Rhodovastum atsumiense: one gene and its partner. The main gene of each other region encodes a partner of the protein of the gene in region 2 in a complex. Links are inferred from orthologs where the notes say so. Each region holds a gene or a part of one and is shown on either strand. Other genes may lie near its edges. The genes, in order: tldD and NBY65_RS07475.

Region 1 (3,287 bases), 3.9 Mb from region 2 along the record:
CGGCATCGCAGACCCGTGACAAGGATGCGCTGACACCCGAAGGTGTTGCCCGCGTCGTCGAGGAATTGCGCGAGAAGTTCGACTGGGTGATCTGCGATAGCCCCGCGGGCATCGAGCGCGGCGCCACCCTGGCGATGCGCCATGCCGATGTCGCGGTCGTGGTGACCAACCCCGAGGTTTCGTCGGTGCGCGACTCCGACCGCATCATCGGGCTGCTCGATTCCAAGACCGAGCGCGCCGAGCGGGGCGAGCGGATCGAAAAGCATTTGCTGCTGACCCGCTACGATCTTGGCCGCGCCGCCCGCGGGGAAATGCTCAAGACGGACGACGTGCTGGAGATCCTGTCCATCCCGCTGCTCGGCATCATCCCGGAAAGCCAGGAGGTGCTGCGTGCCTCCAACCTTGGCACGCCGGTGACCCTCAGCAGCCCGGACAGCCCGCCGGCACGGGCCTATTTCGACGCCGCGAAACGGCTGCGCGGAGAGGCGGTGCCGATGGGTGTGCCGGAGGAGAAGCGCGGCCTGGTGCAACGCTTGTTCGGGCGGAGGGTCGCGTGAACCTTTTTAATTTCCTTGGAAAGCGAGGCTCCGCGCCGGTGGCGCGGGAGCGTTTGCAGATCGTGCTCGCGCATGAGCGGGCCCTGAACGGCTCGTCGGGTGATCTGGTGCGGCTGCTGCAGGAAGAAATCCTGGCGGTGGTCGCCAAGCACATCAAGATCGAGCGCGAGATGGTGCAGATCAAGCTCGACCGGGGCGATTCGATTTCCACGCTGGAAATCGACATCCACATGCCGGCCGAGCCCGCCGTCGCGGGCTGAAACGCCTCGGGAAACGCTCATCCGGAACGGCTGGGGGCGCGCCATGCATGAATGCGGGGCAGCGCCCGGGCTTGAGCGTCTTCTTCCTCGTCACGAACGGGGCAGAAGCAGCCTGGTTTTGTTATTTTAGCAGAATAAATTAACATGCGGGACTTCGCCCCGCCCCCACCAGGGGCTCCGCCCCTGGACCGGGCCAAGGGCTTCGCCCTTGGAACCCGATTTCCTCTTCGTCAGGCCGCGGTGCCGCCCACCGTCAGTCCCTTCAGCTTCAGCGTGGGCTGTCCCACGCCCACCGGCACGCCCTGGCCGTTCTTGCCGCAGGTGCCGATGCCCGGGTCGAGAGCCATGTCGTTACCGATCATTTCGACCTTGGTCAGCGAATCCGGCCCGTTGCCGATCAGGGTGGCGCCCTTCACCGGGGTGGTGACCTTGCCGTCCTCGATCAGGTACGCCTCGGAAGCCGAGAACACGAACTTGCCCGAGGTGATGTCCACCTGGCCGCCGCCGAAATTCACCGCGTAGAGGCCGCGTTTCACCGACCGAATCATCTCTTCCGGGGTGTGCGGCCCGGACAGCATGATGGTGTTGGTCATGCGCGGCATCGGGGCATGGGCATAGGACTGGCGCCGGCCGTTGCCGGTGGCGCGCACCCCCATCAGCCGCGCGTTCAGGCGGTCCTGCATGAATTCACGCAGATACCCGTCCTCGATCAGCACGGTGCGGCTGGTTGGCGTGCCCTCGTCGTCCACGGTCAGGCTGCCGCGCCGGTCGGGCAGGGTGCCGTCGTCCACCACGGTCACGCCGGGGGCGGCGATCCGCTGCCCGAGCAGCCCGGCGAAGGCCGAGGTCTTCTTGCGGTTGAAGTCGCCTTCCAGCCCGTGGCCGATCGCTTCGTGCAGCAGGATGCCCGGCCAGCCCGGGCCGAGCACCACTTCCATCTCGCCGGCCGGCGCGGGCACGCTGTCGAGGTTGACCAGTGCCTGGCGCAGCGCCTCGTCCACGGCCGCGCGCCAGGCCTCCGCGCCGAGCACCCGGTCATAGCCGAACCGCCCGCCGCAACCGAAGCTGCCGGTCTCGCGCCGTCCGTTCTGTTCGACCACCACCGAGACGTTCATCCGCACCAGCGGCCGCAGATCGGCGACCCGGCGCCCGTCGGCGCGGATGATCTGCACCGCCTGCCAGGATCCGGACACCGAGGCCATCACCTGCTTCACCCGCGGATCGCGCCCGCGCGCGTAGGCGTCGAGTTCCGACAGCAGCGTGGTGCGCTGGCCGAAATCCATGCTGCTCAGCGGATTGGCGTCGGAGTAGAGGCGGGCGTTGCTGGCCCGCGGCGCCTCGGCGGCGGTGCCGGAATGGCCGGCGGCGACCGCGGCGACGGTGGCGGCGGCGCGCTTCAGCGCGTCCTCGGACAGTTCGCCGGAATGGGCGTAGCCGGTGGCTTCCCCCGCGACCGCCCGCAGACCGAAGCCGAGCGTGGTGTCGAAGCCGGCGCTGCGGATGCGGCCGTCATCGAGGCTGATCGACTCGGTTTCCTCGTATTCCAGGAACAGCTCACCGTCATCGCGGCCGGCCATGGCCTGCGCCACCATGCGCCCGGCCGTGTCGCGGTCCAGCGTGGCGCCTTCCCGTTCGAAGAACAGCCGGTCGGTGACGGCCAGCGGGGTGTCCAACGATATCGCATCCGCTGTCATGGCAATTCCTGCGCAAGCTGGAGGGAAGGGAGAGGAGTCAAGGCAGCGTGTCCACGCCGGGAATAACTGGCGTCATGCCGGTGGAACGGCAACGGGGTTGCTGCACCTCTTTCACGCGCGGCCTTCCTGGCGGAAGCCATCTTCGTGCAGCGGGTCGTGCGCCAGCGCGGCGGTGGGGCGAAGCCCATGCAGGGCGAGCAGGGCAGCGCTCAGTACCAGCGCGGCGACGATCTGGTGCGCGGTCCCCAGCAGCGGGGGCACCACCGCGAGCAGGGTGGCGACGCCCAGCCCGTACTGCACCGCCACCGCGATGCCAAGCGCCCACAGCCCGGCCTTTGCCAGTCCGCGCGCCCGCGTCAGGCCCCAGGCGAGCGTGCCCAGCACCGTCACCGCCGTCGCGGTCGCCAGCAGGCGATGGTTGAACTGCACCGCGGCGATGTTCTCGGTGAGGTTGCGCCAGGCCGGGCGCAGATCGCCGTAGCCGTCCGGCACGATCCGGCCATCCATCAAGGGAAAGGTGTTGTAGGTCAGCCCGGCCTTCAGCCCGGCGACGAAGCCTCCGGCGACGATGGTCACGGTCACCAGGACGCAGCAGGCGAAGACCGCCCGGCGCAGTGCCGGCGGTCCGCCCGGCAGGGACGCCGGCCGCAGCAGCGACAGCGCCGTCCACAGGATCGCCCCGTACAGCACCAGGGCCAGGGTCAGGTGCACCACCAGCCAGTACTGCGACACGGCAATGCTGTCGGGAAAGAAGCCGGAGGCGACCATGAACCAGC
Region 2 (3,206 bases):
GCAGCTGCGCCGCCAGGGACGCGAACTGGAGCTGCCCGTGACGGTGGGCCGGCGACCAAGCAACGAGGACTGAAAACAGATGCGAATCCTGGTGGTCGAGGACGACAAGGACGTCGCCGGCTTCGTGGTGAAGGGCCTGAAGGAAGCCGGACATATCGTCGAGCACGCCGATAACGGCCGCGACGGCCTGTTCCTGGCGGCAAGCGAGAATTTCGATGCGATCGTGCTCGACCGCATGTTGCCGGGCGGGGTGGACGGGCTGCGGCTGCTGGAAACCCTGCGCGGCCAGGGCAACGTGACGCCGGTGCTGTTCCTCTCGGCCATGGCGCAGGTGGACGACCGGGTGCGCGGCCTGAAGGCGGGCGGCGACGACTACATGACCAAGCCCTTCGCCTTCTCCGAGCTGCTCGCCCGGGTGGAGGCGCTGACGCGCCGCGGCAAGACCGAGGCGCCGCTGACCAAGCTGGCCGCCGGCGACCTGGAGATGGACCTGCTGTCGCGCACCGTCCGCCGCGCCGGGCAGAAGATCGACCTGCAGCCGCGCGAGTTCCGGCTGCTGGAATACCTGCTGCGCCACGCCGGCCAGGTGGTCACCCGCACCATGCTGCTGGAAGGCGTCTGGGACTACCATTTCGACCCACAGACCAACGTGATCGACGTGCACGTCTCCCGGCTGCGCCAGAAGGTCGACAAGCCCTTCCCGACCTCGCTGATCCATACCGTGCGCAACGCCGGCTACATGTTGCGGTCCGAGTGAGGGAACGCCGCCGCCGCCCCTCACCACGCCGGGGCATGGCGCCCATATTGCTGTCCGATCGCCTGTTCCCGTCCCCGCGCCGCCTGGCGGGGACGCATCGTCTGGGAGCCATCGCATGGACGACCTCGACCTGCTTGCCGACCTGATCGCCCGCGCCCGCAAGGCCGGGGCGGACGCGGCGGATGCGCTGCTGGTGGCCGGGACCTCGCTTGGCGTGCAGCGGCGACTCGGGCAGACCGAGCATCTCGAGCGCTCCGAAGGCCGGGACCTCGGGCTGCGGGTGTTCGTCGGCAGGCGCCAGGCCATCGTTTCCTCCACCTCCGTCGATCCCGCCGGATTCTCGCTGCTTGCCGAGCGCGCGGTGGCGATGGCGCGGGTGGTGCCGGAAGACCCCTATGCCGGCCTGCCCGATGAGAGCGTGGCCGCGCCGGACGGGGCGGTGCTCGACATGGACGACCCGACCGAGCCGGATGCCGAGGCGCTGATCGCCCGCGCTTCCGCCGCCGAGGAAGCGGCGCTGGCGGTGCCCGGCGTCACCAATTCCGAAGGGGCCGAGGCCTCCTGGGGCCGCACCAAGATCGGGCTGGTGACCTCCACCGGTTTCGCCGGCCGCTTCGCCCGCAGCAGCCATTCGGTCTCGGCGACGGTGTTGGCCGGCAGTGGCACGCACATGGAACGCGACTACGACTACGCGACCAGCGTGCACCTCGCCGACCTCGATGACCCGGTCCGCATCGGCCGCAGCGCCGGCGAGCGGGCGGTGGCGCGGCTGGATCCGCGCCGGCCGAAGACGGCGAAACTGCCCGTGATCTACGATCCGCGCGTGGCCGGCGGGCTGATCTCGCATTTCGCCGGCGCCATCAACGGCGCCTCGGTGGCGCGCGGCACCAGCTTCCTCAAGGACCGGCTCGGGCAGCGCGTGTTCGCCCCCGGCATCGTGGTGATGGACGACCCCCGCCGGGTGCGCGGCCTGCGCTCCCGCCCCTTCGACGGCGAGGGCCTGCCGACCGAGGCCCGCAAGCTCGCCGATGACGGGGTGTTGACCACCTGGCTGCTGGATACGCGCAGCGCCCGCCAGCTCGGGCTGCGCTCGACCGGACATGCCAGCCGGGGCACCGGCGGGCCGCCGAGCCCCTCGCCCACCAATCTCTACCTGCAGCCGGGCCCGCTCTCCCCGGCCGAGCTGATGGCCGACATCAAGGAAGGGCTCTACGTCACCGAGCTGATCGGCATGGGCATCAACATGGTGACCGGCGACTACAGCCGGGGCGCGGCCGGGTTCATGATCCGCGACGGCGCCCTGGCCGAGCCGGTGGCGGAAATCACCATCGCCAGCACCATGCCGGAGATGTTCCTCCACCTGACCCCGGCCAATGACCTGGTGTTCCGCCGTGGCACCGACGCCCCGACGATCCGGGTCGACGGCATGACCATGGCTGGCGCCTGACGCCGCCGCACGCGTTTCCTCTGTAACAGTACATCACGCGGCTTCCCCTTCATTACGAAGGGGCGGCCCCCTATATTCGCGTTGGTATGTCGAGGAAACGTGAGCACCCCATGCGTCGCACTTCGTCCCTGATCGCCGCCGCAGCGGCCCTGTCGCTCGCGCTTGCGCCCGGCTTCGCCTGGGCGAAGGCGGGCGGCGGTGGATCGATGGGCAGCCGTGGCAGCCGGACCTATTCGGCGCCGCCGCCCACCAACACGGCCCCCTCCACCACCATGCCGATGCAGCGCAGCATGACGCCGCAGGCCGGCCCCTCGGCGCCGTCGTCCCTGGCATCATCGCCGGCGGCCGCGCCGATGAGTGGCCGCTCGGCCTTCATGTCCGGCCTGATGGGCGGGCTGATCGGCGCCGGCATCGGCGGCCTGCTGTTCGGTGGCGGCCTGTTCGGCGGCATCAACGGCATCGGCAGCTTCTTCTGGTTCCTGGTGCAGATCGCCCTGGTCGCGCTGCTGGTGCGGTTCCTGTACCGCTGGTTCATGCGCAACCGGGCCCAGACGGCCTTCGCCGGGCCGAACCTGTTCGCCCGCGGCAACACCGACAATGCCAGCCCTGGCCCGCGGCCGATGATGGGCGGCAGCGCGGGTTCCGCCCAGGCGCAGCGGCCGGTGCAGATCACCCCGGCCGATTACCAGAACTTCGAACACTTGCTGCAGACCGTGCAGGGCGCTTGGTCGAACCACGACCTGAACGCACTGCGCGCGGTCTCCACGCCCGAGATGGCCGGCTACTTCGCCGAGCAGATCGGCGAGCAGGCCCGCCGCGGCGTGCGCAACACGGTGTCGGAGGTGCGGCTGGAACAGGGCGACCTGTCGGAAGCCTGGTCGGAAGGGGCGCGCGAATACGCCACCGTCGCCATGCGCTTCTCGATGATCGACGTGACCCGCGACGGCAGCGGCCGCGTGATCGAGGGTGATCCGGCCCGGCGCACCGAAACGACCGAGATCT

Evidence for each region.
Region 1: the proteins of NBY65_RS07475 (region 2) and tldD are in contact, whole or in part, in a solved structure (PDB 5NJ9), measured with the Escherichia coli proteins. The link is inferred for Rhodovastum atsumiense from one-to-one orthologs.

Annotation. Positions count from the first base shown.
Region 1 is NZ_OW485601.1:5,606,580-5,609,866, forward strand. The notes cover bases 280-3,251. They hold tldD (metalloprotease TldD), read right to left. Parts: upstream 2,512-3,251; coding sequence 1,048-2,511; downstream 280-1,047. Other genes in these bases: minD (septum site-determining protein MinD), read left to right, coding at 280-557; minE (cell division topological specificity factor MinE), read left to right, coding at 554-817; NBY65_RS25280 (COX15/CtaA family protein), read right to left, coding at 2,623-3,251. Also shown: more of minD, read left to right, coding at 1-279; more of NBY65_RS25280, read right to left, coding at 3,252-3,287. UniProt on the Escherichia coli protein: Metalloprotease involved in CcdA degradation. Suppresses the inhibitory activity of the carbon storage regulator (CsrA).
Region 2 is NZ_OW485601.1:1,678,841-1,682,046, forward strand. The notes cover bases 148-3,038. They hold NBY65_RS07475 (TldD/PmbA family protein), read left to right. Parts: upstream 148-872; coding sequence 873-2,204; downstream 2,205-3,038. Other genes in these bases: NBY65_RS07470 (response regulator transcription factor), read left to right, coding at 148-757; NBY65_RS07480 (TIM44-like domain-containing protein), read left to right, coding at 2,315-3,038. Outside these bases: NBY65_RS07465 (trypsin-like peptidase domain-containing protein), read left to right, coding at 1-73; more of NBY65_RS07470, read left to right, coding at 80-147; more of NBY65_RS07480, read left to right, coding at 3,039-3,206.